DNA from 3 places in the Rhodoferax sp. EU05-FHT12H12 genome. Region 2 is predicted to be linked to each of the others. Evidence: predicted binding sites of a transcription regulator. Region 2 holds the regulator's gene; each other region holds the start of a gene.
The links. The regulator FNR, encoded in region 2, switches genes on or off when oxygen is low (the NO sensors DNR and NnrR bind a similar motif). The targets are predictions, from matches to a motif close to TTGATNNNNATCAA.
Positions count from the first base shown of each region.

Region 1: the regulator FNR is predicted to act here: its motif matches at 1,642-1,655, upstream of AC3WS7_RS13635 (universal stress protein).
Region 3: the regulator FNR is predicted to act here: its motif matches at 1,443-1,456, upstream of clpB (ATP-dependent chaperone ClpB).

Region 1 is NZ_JBYTDI010000004.1:295,743-299,273, forward strand. It holds gene AC3WS7_RS13625 (TRAP transporter large permease) at 1-889, opposite strand, end outside; gene AC3WS7_RS13630 (TRAP transporter small permease subunit) at 957-1,496, opposite strand; gene AC3WS7_RS13635 (universal stress protein) at 1,723-2,157, shown strand; gene nhaD (sodium:proton antiporter NhaD) at 2,170-3,453, opposite strand.
Region 2 is NZ_JBYTDI010000001.1:72,310-75,840, forward strand. It holds gene ccoG (cytochrome c oxidase accessory protein CcoG) at 1-1,245, shown strand, start outside; gene AC3WS7_RS00325 (FixH family protein) at 1,255-1,530, shown strand; gene AC3WS7_RS00330 (hypothetical protein) at 1,548-1,784, shown strand; gene fnr (fumarate/nitrate reduction transcriptional regulator Fnr) at 1,785-2,504, opposite strand; gene hemN (oxygen-independent coproporphyrinogen III oxidase) at 2,701-3,531, shown strand, end outside.
Region 3 is NZ_JBYTDI010000001.1:654,502-658,032, forward strand. It holds gene clpB (ATP-dependent chaperone ClpB) at 1-1,342, opposite strand, end outside; gene AC3WS7_RS03055 (alkaline phosphatase D family protein) at 1,489-3,531, opposite strand, start outside.

The DNA of each region.
Region 1 (3,531 bases), on a different contig from region 2:
TCAGGCGCATGGTGCCCGCCATGGCCTCCCAGATGAGGGCTTTTGTCAGGCGTTTGGACATGCCTGCCAATATCATCGCGCCCACTACACCCATGGCACCGGCTTCGGTAGGGGTTGCAATCGCGTGGTTCTGGAAGGGCAGGCCGCCCATGGAGCCCAAGACCGTGAAGATCAGCAGGGCGGAGGGGACGATTCCGCGCAGGCACTTTTTCCACAGGGCCCAACCGTTGAGCGTGCGTGCGGAGACAGGAATCCCGGGAAGGTAGTTCGGTTTGATGCGCGTGAGCAGGAAGGTGTACAGAGCAAACATGCCGACTTGCATCAGCGAGGGGCCCCAGGCGCCCTTGTACATGTCACCCACAGGGCGGCCCAATTGGTCGGCCAGCACCACCAACACCAGCGAGGGTGGCACCAGTTGTGTGATGGTGCCCGAGGCGGCCAGCACGCCGGTGGCGTAGCGCATGTTGTAGTTGTACTTCATCATCACCGGCAGCGAGATCAACGCCATCGCGATCACCTGGCCTGCCACGGTGCCAGTGATGGCTCCCAGGATGAAGCCGACGATGATGACCGAGTAGCCCACACCACCGCGCATGGGGCCGAACAGCTGACCCATGGAGTCCAGCATGTCTTCGGCCAGGCCGCACTTCTCCAGGATGGTGCCCATGAAGGTGAAAAATGGAATCGCCAGCAGCAATTCGTTGTTCAGGATGGAGAAGATGGAGATGGGCAGGTTGCCCATGAAGGCGGCGGGGAACCAGCCCATCTCGATGGCATAGAAGCCACTGGCAAGTCCCAGTGCCGCCAGCGAGAAGGCGACCGGGAAGCCGATCAACATGATGATGACCAGCCCCGCAAACATGATGGGGGGGAAGTGTTCCATTTGCATATCTAGTTCCTGAATCTCAAAACGGGGGCATGCTTACAAGGCAAGGGCGTGGCAGCTGACGAGCGGCTCACTGCAAAGGTTTTTCGTAGTGCGTGTCCATTTGGTACTTGCCTTGCAAATAGGCCACGCGCTTGATGATTTCTGCCAGACCTTGCAGGAGTACCAGGCCAAAGCCCAGCGGCATGGCCAAAACGGCGGGCCAACGAATCAGGCCCCCGGCGTTCTGCGACATTTCACCCGAGGTCCAGGAATTGACAAAGTAGCCCCAGGACAGAACCATCAGCAAGGTGATGACGGGCAACAGAAACACCACCAGGCCGAGCAGGTCCACATAGACCGGCTTGTTTCCTTTGATCTTTCCGTAGATCAGGTCAACACGGACGTGTTCGTTCAGTTTGAGAACGAGTGGCGCACCCACCATCACCATGTAGGCGAACAGGTACCACTGGATTTCGATGAAGGAGTTGGAGCTCCAGTCGAACCCGTAGCGCACGAAGGCATTGGCGGCACTGATCAGCGCTGCGAATAACACGGTCCAGGATGCGAGCGTACCGAACTTTTCGCTGACCCAGTCCATGCCGAGTGCGAGTTTCAAGAGGATTGCCACGGGAAGTCTCCAATCTGTAATTGCGATGGACCAGAGCAAGGTCGTACCCTGCCTGATCGACACGGGGATAGTGCCTTAAATCCCCTGTAAAAAACCTGACGCAGAGACTTGGTGTTTACCCTTAAGCCCCGTTGGGATAGGCTTGTTGACCTGCGTCAGGATGGCGCGGACGGTGTACCGATACATTGCGATTGCGTTCCTGCATTGATCACAGCGAAAGGTTTTTATGTTCAAACATATTCTCATGCCCACCGATGGTTCAGAGGCCTCCGCCCGTGCGTTGGCCAAAGGTGCCGCATTGGCACAGGCGCTGGGTGCCTCTGTCACGCTGGTCAGCGCGTTGGAGCCCTATCCTTTAGGTTTGGGCGGTAGTGCCTATCGGGCCGAGGACCAGCCTGGGCACCAGGCCGCGCTGGCCGCTGCCCAGCATTGGCTTGACGCTGGACTGGCCATTGTTCGCCAATACGCAGTCGAGGCCCATCATCGCATTGAGCAAGAACGTAGCGTGTGCCAGAGCATTTTGAACGCTGCGTCCGCCACCGGGGCCGACCTCATCGTCATGGGGACCCATGGGGCCGGTGCTTTGGAGCGTTTGCTGGTGGGCAGTCAGACCCAAAAAGTGTTGGCGCAGACAAACATTCCTGTATTGGTCCTGCGTTGAAACACCGCTGGCTCAGGCCAGCCAATGCTGTTGGGCCATGTAGGTGAGTGCTCCGGCAAAATAGCCCAGCAATGCCAGGCCGCTGATTTTGCGTGCGTACCAGAGGAAATCAATTTTCTCCAGCCCCATGGCTGCCACGCCCGCGGCGGAGCCAATGATCAGGATAGAGCCGCCAGTGCCTGCGCAATAGGCCAGAAATTCCCATAAAAAGCTGTCCGCTGGAAATTGCGCCAAGCTGTACATGCCCATGCTGGCCGCCACCAGGGGCACGTTGTCCACCACCGCACTGACCAGACCGATCAGCAAAACAATCACGTCCTGCCGGCCCACGGTGGCATCGAGCCAGTGTGCAATGGACGACAGCACGTGGGCATGTTCCAGCACGGCCACGCTGAGCAAAATGCCGATGAAGAAAACGATGGAGCTCATGTCGATGCGTGTCAGGGCGCGCGCCAGGGTCAGGCGTTGCTTGCGCAAGTCTTCTTCTTTGCGGTGCACGAGGTCACCCACCAGCCAGAGCAGGCCCAGACCCAGCAAAATTCCCATGAAAGGGGGCAGGTGTGTCACCGTCTTGAACACAGGGACCATCACAAGAATGGCGAGGCCCAGAAAAAACATCAGGTTGCGCTCGAATGTGCTGGTTTCGAATGGAATGTCATCTGTGTGTTGCTGGGGGGCTATCACCCGACGCTGGCCCAGCCAGGCGCTGGTTGCGGCCAAGGGCACCAACAGATTGACCAGTGAAGGGAAAAACAAGCCCTTCATGATTTCTGTGGCAGTAATTTGCCCGCCGATCCAGAGCATGGTGGTCGTGACATCACCGATCGGCGTCCATGCGCCACCTGCATTGGCGGCGATGACGATGATGCCCGCAAAGAACAGGCGGTCTTCGCGGCGGTCCAGCAGTTTTTTCATCAGGGACACCATGACGATGGTGGTGGTCAAGTTGTCCAGGATGGAACTCAGCAAGAAAGACACACCACCGACCAGCCACATGAGTTTGGACAGGCGTGTGGTTCGGATGCGCGAAGTAATGACTTCGAAGCCGTTGTGCGCATCGACCACCTCCACAATGGCCATCGCACCCATCAAGAAAAACACAATCTGAGCGGTTCCCGTGAGCGATTCGCCCAGCTCGGCATTCAAGACTTGCGGGTTGCCCTGGTCCAGGGCATAGAGCGTCCACATCAGTCCTGCTCCCAACAGGGCCGTGGCGGACTTGTTGACTTTGAGAGGGTGTTCCAGCGCAATGGCGGTGTAGGCAAGAACGAACACCAGGATCAGGGCGGTCAGCATGGGTGACTTTCAGAGGTTGGCTTTGGCGCATGGACGTCGGGCGGGAGTGTAATGGCTGTGTCACACCAAAGTCATACA
Region 2 (3,531 bases):
GGCCAGCGCCAAGCCGTGCTCTTTGATCTGGGGGCGCGGCGTTTCTATATTTTCAATCTGGTTCTCTACCCGCAAGACTTTGTTTACCTTACCGGGATACTGGTGATTTCCGCCTTGGCGCTGTTTTTGTTCACAGCGGTGGCAGGGCGTTTGTGGTGTGGTTATGCCTGCCCGCAAACGGTGTACACCGAAATTTTTCTCTGGATGGAAAAGCTTGCCGAAGGCGACCGTTCCGCCCGCATGCGCCGTGATGCAGGCCCCTGGAATTGGGACAAGGTATGGCGCAAAGCAGCCAAACAGGGCATGTGGGTTGTCGTGGCGTTGTGGACCGGGTTTACCTTTGTGGGCTACTTCACCCCCATCCACACCCTCAGCCAAGAGGTTTTGCAATGGGGCTTGGGTCCCTGGGAAAGTTTCTGGATTCTGTTTTATGGTTTTGCCACGTATGGCAATGCCGGTTACATGCGCGAGCAGGTGTGCAAATACATGTGCCCGTATGCCCGTTTTCAGAGTGCCATGTTCGACAAGGACACCCTGGTGGTGACCTATGACCAAGAGCGTGGAGAGCCCCGTGGCGCGCGGTCGCGCAAGGCAGATCCCCTGGCCCTGAACCTGGGGGCCTGTGTGGACTGCAGCCTGTGTGTACAGGTGTGCCCCACCGGCATCGACATCCGCAAGGGCCTGCAGTACGAGTGCATTGGCTGTGGCGCGTGTGCGGATGTATGCGACACCGTGATGGACAAGATGGGCTACGCCCGGGGACTGGTGAAGTACTCCACCCAAAATGCGGTGAGCCAACACTGGACCCGTGCCCAGACCATTCGCCATGTACTGCGCCCCCGGGTGCTGGTGTACAGCGGCATTTTGTTGGCGGTGGTGGTGGCCATGCTGGCGAGTTTGGCGCTGCGCTCGCCGTTCAAGGTGGATGTGGTGCGTGACCGTGGCACGCTGGCGCGTATCGTGCAAGGCGGCAAGATCGAAAACGTATACCGCCTGCAGATCATGAATGCGACGGAGCAGGACCAGGACTTCCGCATTGGCGCCAGCGGGATAGAGGGCATCAGCATCCAGTTGGACAGCCCTACCGTTGCCATTGGTGCTACCCAGGCGCGCTGGGTCGCGGTCCGGGTGCAAGTGCCATATGAGGCCGTCCCCGCAGGCTCACACGCCATCCAATTTGAAGTGGCCGATGCGGAGCACAAGATGGCCGTGACCGAAAAATCGGTGTTTATCGTTCCCCGTTAAGGATTCACCATGGACTCTCCTTCTATCTCCTCCCAACCCTGGTGGCACTTTGGCCACGTCTGGTTGGTGTTGTCTGGCCCGGCCATTGTGGTGGTCGCCGGCTTCGTCACGCTGTACCTGGCCATGTCCGGTGCAGACCCGGTGGTGGACCAAAACTACTACCAAAAGGGCATTGAGATCAACCGTACGCTGGAAGGTGCCCCGGAGAGCCTGGCGCCCGCCATGCAAGCGCGTAACCACGCTGCGACGGGCGTCAAAGCGCCTGTGGCCCAGTCCAAACCCTGATTCCCAAGAGGCGCACCATGCCCAAAGTCAAATGGACAGCAATTGTGTGGCCTGCTTTTTTGACGGCGTGTTTGCTGGAGGTGTTGGTGTTCGCGTTTGTCGACCCGCATGAGTTGCACTGGCTGGGGCGGCCTGTGGAGTTCTCGCGCCAGGGTGTTTACACCGTGGCGTTCTTTGTGTTTTGGGTGATCGCGCTGGTCGCCAGTGGACTGGCAGCACTGCTGTGTCTCAGCCCTGCAGAGGTCAACGACTGATCAGTTGCAGACTTTAGGATTCACGATGTCTTTGAGGGCATCGGTGTTCAAGATGCGCACGTGACGCTGTTTCACTTCCACGATGCCGTCTTCCACAAACTTTGAAAAAGTGCGGCTGACGGTTTCGAGCTTGAGGCCGAGGTAGCTGCCAATTTCTTCGCGCGTCATGCGCAGTACCAACTCCGACTGCGAGAAGCCGCGTGCGTGCAACCGCTGCACCAGGTTCAACAGGAAGGCGGCCAGGCGCTCTTCGGCGCGCATGCTGCCCAGCAGCAGCATGACGCCGTTCTCCCGCACGATCTCGCGGCTCATGATCTTGTGCACGTGGCGCTGCAGTGCGTTCACTTCGCGTGACAGTTCTTCAATGCGCTCAAAGGGCATAACGCAGACTTCGGCGTCTTCCAGCGCCACGGCGTCGCAGGTGTGGTGATCGTTGACGATGCCGTCCAGACCAATTACTTCACCCGCCATCTGAAAGCCGGTGACCTGGTCACGCCCGTCCTCCGAGGCCACGCAGGTCTTGAAGAAGCCGGTGCGAATGGCGTAGAGGCTGGTAAAACGCTCGCCATTGCGGAAGAGGGTGCTACCCCGTTTGACTTTGCGGCGGCTGGCCACCACATCGTCAATCTTCTCCAGTTCGCTGGGGCTCAGACCCAGGGGCATGCAGAGTTCACGCAGGTTGCAGTTGGAGCAGGCGACCTTGATGGTGTGCGGGCTCAGGGGCGCGGTTGGTACGGGCGTGATGGCAATGTGCGCATGCGCCTCGCCTGGTTTGCCGGATGGAGTGCTTGGTTCAAACATGTGGTTCCCCTGATGCAAGTCAATTATCCGCCTTGGCACCCATCGCGGGCTTGATCTGTATCAATGTCCGCCGCGGGCGTTTGGGCGACATTTGTGATGCCAGTTTGGAGTATCCATGAACGCCGTCCTCGACACCCCGCCCATCTCTGAAAATTTGTTGACCCGTTTTGACGTTTCGGGGCCGCGCTACACCTCCTACCCGACGGCAGACCGCTTTGTCGAAGCCTTCACCGCGGATGACTATGCCCAGGCACTGGCCCAGCGCCGTAGCGGCGCCGCTGCCTTGGCGCTACCCTTGTCCCTGTATGTGCATATTCCCTTTTGCGAGTCGCTATGCTACTACTGCGCCTGCAACAAAATCATCACCAAGCACCATGACAAGGCAGCGACCTACCTGCGCTACCTGAGCCGCGAGGTGGACCTGCATACCGCGTGCATCGGTACCGGCCAGACCGTGAGCCAGTTGCACCTGGGTGGCGGCAGCCCCACCTTCTTGAGTGACGCCGAGTTGGGCGAGCTGATGGGCATGCTGCGGCGCAATTTCAACCTCGCGCCCGGCGGCGAATACTCCATTGAAGTGGACCCCCGCACCATTGACGCGCAGCGTCTGGACACCCTGGCCGAGCTCGGCTTCAACCGTCTGAGCTTTGGGGTCCAGGATTTTGACCCCGCAGTGCAAAAGGCTGTGCACCGCGTGCAGCCCGCTGAGCAGGTGTTTGCGCTGGTGGAGGCTGCGCGCGCGCGCGGCTTTGAGTCCATCAATGTGGACTTGATCTATGGCTTGCCCCAGCAGAGCCCTGAGTCGTTTGACCGCACGCTGGCCCAGGTGAACCAGTTGCGGCCCGACCGTATTGCGCTATACGCCTACGCGCATTTGCCCGAGCGCTTCAAGCCCCAGCGGCGCATTGCCACGGTGGAGTTGCCCAGCGCGGCGTCCAAGGTGTCC
Region 3 (3,531 bases), 580 kb from region 2:
ACCGGATCTCTTCGTCAATCAACTCCAGGCGCTTGAGCGAGGCCTCGTCTTTCTCGCGCTTCACGGCCTCACGCTCGATCTGCAGCTGGATCAAGCGGCGATCCAGCTTGTCCATCACCTCGGGCTTGGAGTCCAGTTCGATCTTGATCTTGCTGGCGGCCTCGTCGATCAGGTCAATGGCCTTGTCGGGCAAAAAGCGGTCGGTGATGTACCGGTTGGACAGCTCCGCCGCGGCCACGATGGCGGGGTCGGTGATATCCACGCCATGGTGCACTTCGTAGCGTTCTTTCAGGCCACGCAAAATGGCAATGGTGGCCTCCACCGTAGGTTCACCCACCAGAATTTTCTGGAACCGGCGCTCCAGCGCGGCGTCTTTCTCGATGTACTTGCGGTATTCGTCCAAGGTGGTGGCGCCCACACAGTGCAGCTCGCCACGGGCCAGCGCGGGTTTGAGCATGTTGCCGGCATCCATGGCACCCTCGCCCTTGCCGGCCCCCACCATGGTGTGCAGCTCGTCAATGAACACGATGGTCTGCCCTTCGTCCTTGGCCAGGTCTTTCAGCACATTCTTCAGGCGTTCTTCAAACTCGCCACGGAACTTGGCACCGGCCAGCAACGCCGCCATGTCCAGGCTCAGCACACGCTTGCCCTTCAGGCTATCCGGCACCTCACCGGCCACGATGCGCTGGGCCAGGCCTTCCACAATCGCGGTCTTGCCCACGCCGGGCTCGCCAATCAGCACGGGGTTGTTTTTGGTACGGCGCTGCAGCACCTGGATGGCGCGGCGGATTTCGTCGTCTCGGCCAATCACCGGGTCCAGCTTGCCCAGGCGGGCGCGTTCGGTCAGGTCGATGCAGTATTTCTTGAGCGACTCGCGCTGCTCTTCGGCGTCGGCGCTGTCCACCTTCTGGCCGCCGCGCACCGCCTCAATGGCAGCCTCCAGGGCTTTGCGGGTCAGTCCGTTGGCACGGGCCAGGTTGCCCGCTTCGCCCTTGTGGTCGGCCAGTGCCAGCAAAAACAGCTCGCCGGCAATGAACTGGTCGCCGCGTTTGATGGATTCTTTCTCTGAAGCCTGCAGCAGGCTCACCATGTCACGGCCCACCGTCACCTGCTCATGGCCCTGCACTTGGGGCAGGCGTTTGATGGCAGCCTCGGCCCCAGCCAGCAGGCCCGCCACGTTGACACCGGCGCGGTTCATCAGGGCCTTGGGAGCATCGTCGGTACGGATCATGGCCGCCAACACGTGCACGGGCTCGATGTACTGGTTGTCATTGCCCAGGGCCAAGCTCTGGGCTTCGCTCAAGGCTTCCTGGAATTTGGTGGTGAGTTTTTCGATTCGCATTGCTGCTCCCGCGACGGTTTATGGAATGACAACCAGCTTGGGGCCATGGTGCCCCATTTCAAGGCCAGCGCCCGTGCGCCAGCGGACATTGGCAGGCAGTTTGATCCACATCAAACCGCCCTGCCCCTCGCGCCGGTGTCCGCCATTCAGGCCAGGGTCCACTCGGTCACCACCTGGTCGAGGGTGCTCACATCAAAACGGCGCATGCTGAAACTGGCGCGCAAGCGCTGGCCGCCGCTGGCCAGCGGCGCCAGCTCGCACTCGAGCCAGCCGTCGCCATTCCAGGCCTGCGCTTCAATCTGCGCATTGCCGCCCGCCAATGGCACCGTCTCCTGCGCCAGCACATCGCTGGCGGCCACGTTGGCAAACCGCAGCGGCGCGTGCAACGGCGGTGCGACCAGCGCGTAGGCCTTGACCGGGCTGTGGCTGAAGGTGATGGTGGCACTGGCCGCGCAGTGGTAATCGCCCGAGAGGAAGACCACGTTGCTGATGTGCTGCGTGGCAATGAAGTCCAGCACACGCTGGCGGTCGCCTTCGGCAAACTGCCAGTTGTCGGTGGACCGCGGTGAGGGCCGGCCCAGCCCCTGCACCAGGCCCGGTGCCAGCACCGCGCCCGTGGCAATGAACTTGGCCTGGTGGCCGCGCGCCTGCTCTTGCAGCAGCCAGGCTTCCAGCACCGGCCACTGGCCGAGCTCCAGCAGGCGCCGCTCGGTGCCCAAGGCACGGTTGCGGTGCACCCGGGTGTTGAGGGAGAGAAATGCCGCTGCCGCGTGCGAAACCGCTCCGTCGTGCCCCTGCGGCCCCAGCGGTGCCGGGCCATGGGCGCGCTGGAAGGCCGCAAATGCGCTCAGTGCATTGCGCGTGAGCACGGCGCGCGCCGTGCCCAGGCGCTCTTCGTCGCGGCTCCAGTTGTCGGCAATCTCGTGGTCGTCCATGGCCATGTAGAACGGCAGGCTGCGCGCCAGTTGGCGAAAGCCCGCCGAACCAAAGGCTTCGCGGTAGCGAGGCAGCAACGACTCGATGGGCGAGCTGCTGGAGGCCAGGCCGGCCCGTGCATCGGCATAAATCTGGTCGCCCAGCATCCACATCAGCGAAGCTGGCGCCTGCCGCTGGCGCTCGGCCAGCTGCTGCAGAGTGTGGTCGCTGCGGGCAGCCTCCAACGCGGTGATGCCTGGGTGGCGGCAGGTGGCGGCCACAAAACGCAGGCCGTTTTGGGGGGCCAACACATCCGCTTGCAGGCGCAGCACGCAGTCGCGCATCCAGCGCAGGCTGCGGCGCTCGCGTGACAGCGTGCCGGGCTGCGCGCGCAGTGCCACGGCGCGCTGCTCGCGCACCAGCGCGGCCAGGGGCCGCAGCAGGGCCACGGCGTCGTCCAGCGTCAGGTCCAGCGGCAGGGGCTGCAGCGCACCATGGCCTACCGCGTGCGGCACGGCGGTGGCTGTCGGGGCCAACTCCCAGCCGGCGGCTCCTTGGCCCTGTGCCAGGGTTTGCCGGTAGTCCGCATGTGCAGCCTCGGCCGACGGTGGCACCGCAGGCACCGGGCTGCGCCCGGCACTGTGCGCCACATCCTGCACGGTCACTGGTGCGCCCCACACATCGGGCCAATGCAGCGCCTGGGCTGCGCCATCGGCGGGTGCATCGGCAGCAATGCGGTGCAGGCTCACCATGGCGACGGTGATGGCACCCAGCCAGTCGGCGGGCACGCGCAGATCGGCCACGGCATACACAATGCTTTGGTCGGGTGCTGCGTCCTGTGCCACGCCCACCAGGCCTTCGAGCGGACTGCTGACCAAGGACCAGGCGTGCACGCTGCGCTGGCGCCCCACCGAGAGCAGTGTCATGGCGGCCACGGCGGTGTCGGCCTGGGAGTTGTCCACCTCCATCCACACGCGCAGCACTGTCTCATCCCCCTCACGGCGTACCCACCCCGTGAGCGGTCCGGTGCGCGGCAAGCGCGCACGCAGGCGGTTTTGCGTTACCGGTTCGGGTAGGTCGGCAGCCTGGGCTTGGTTGAAAAAGTCCACCACCTCCGAAAAAATGACCTCGGGCGCGCGCTTGCCAATGGTGCAGTCAAAGTGCGCATGTTCGGGTGCCACCAAAAAGCGGTCGAGACCGGTGGCCAGGCGCTGCCCGCCAAAGGCACGGCTGAACTGGCGTTGCGTCTCGTGCAGCGACTCCTGGTCGAACAA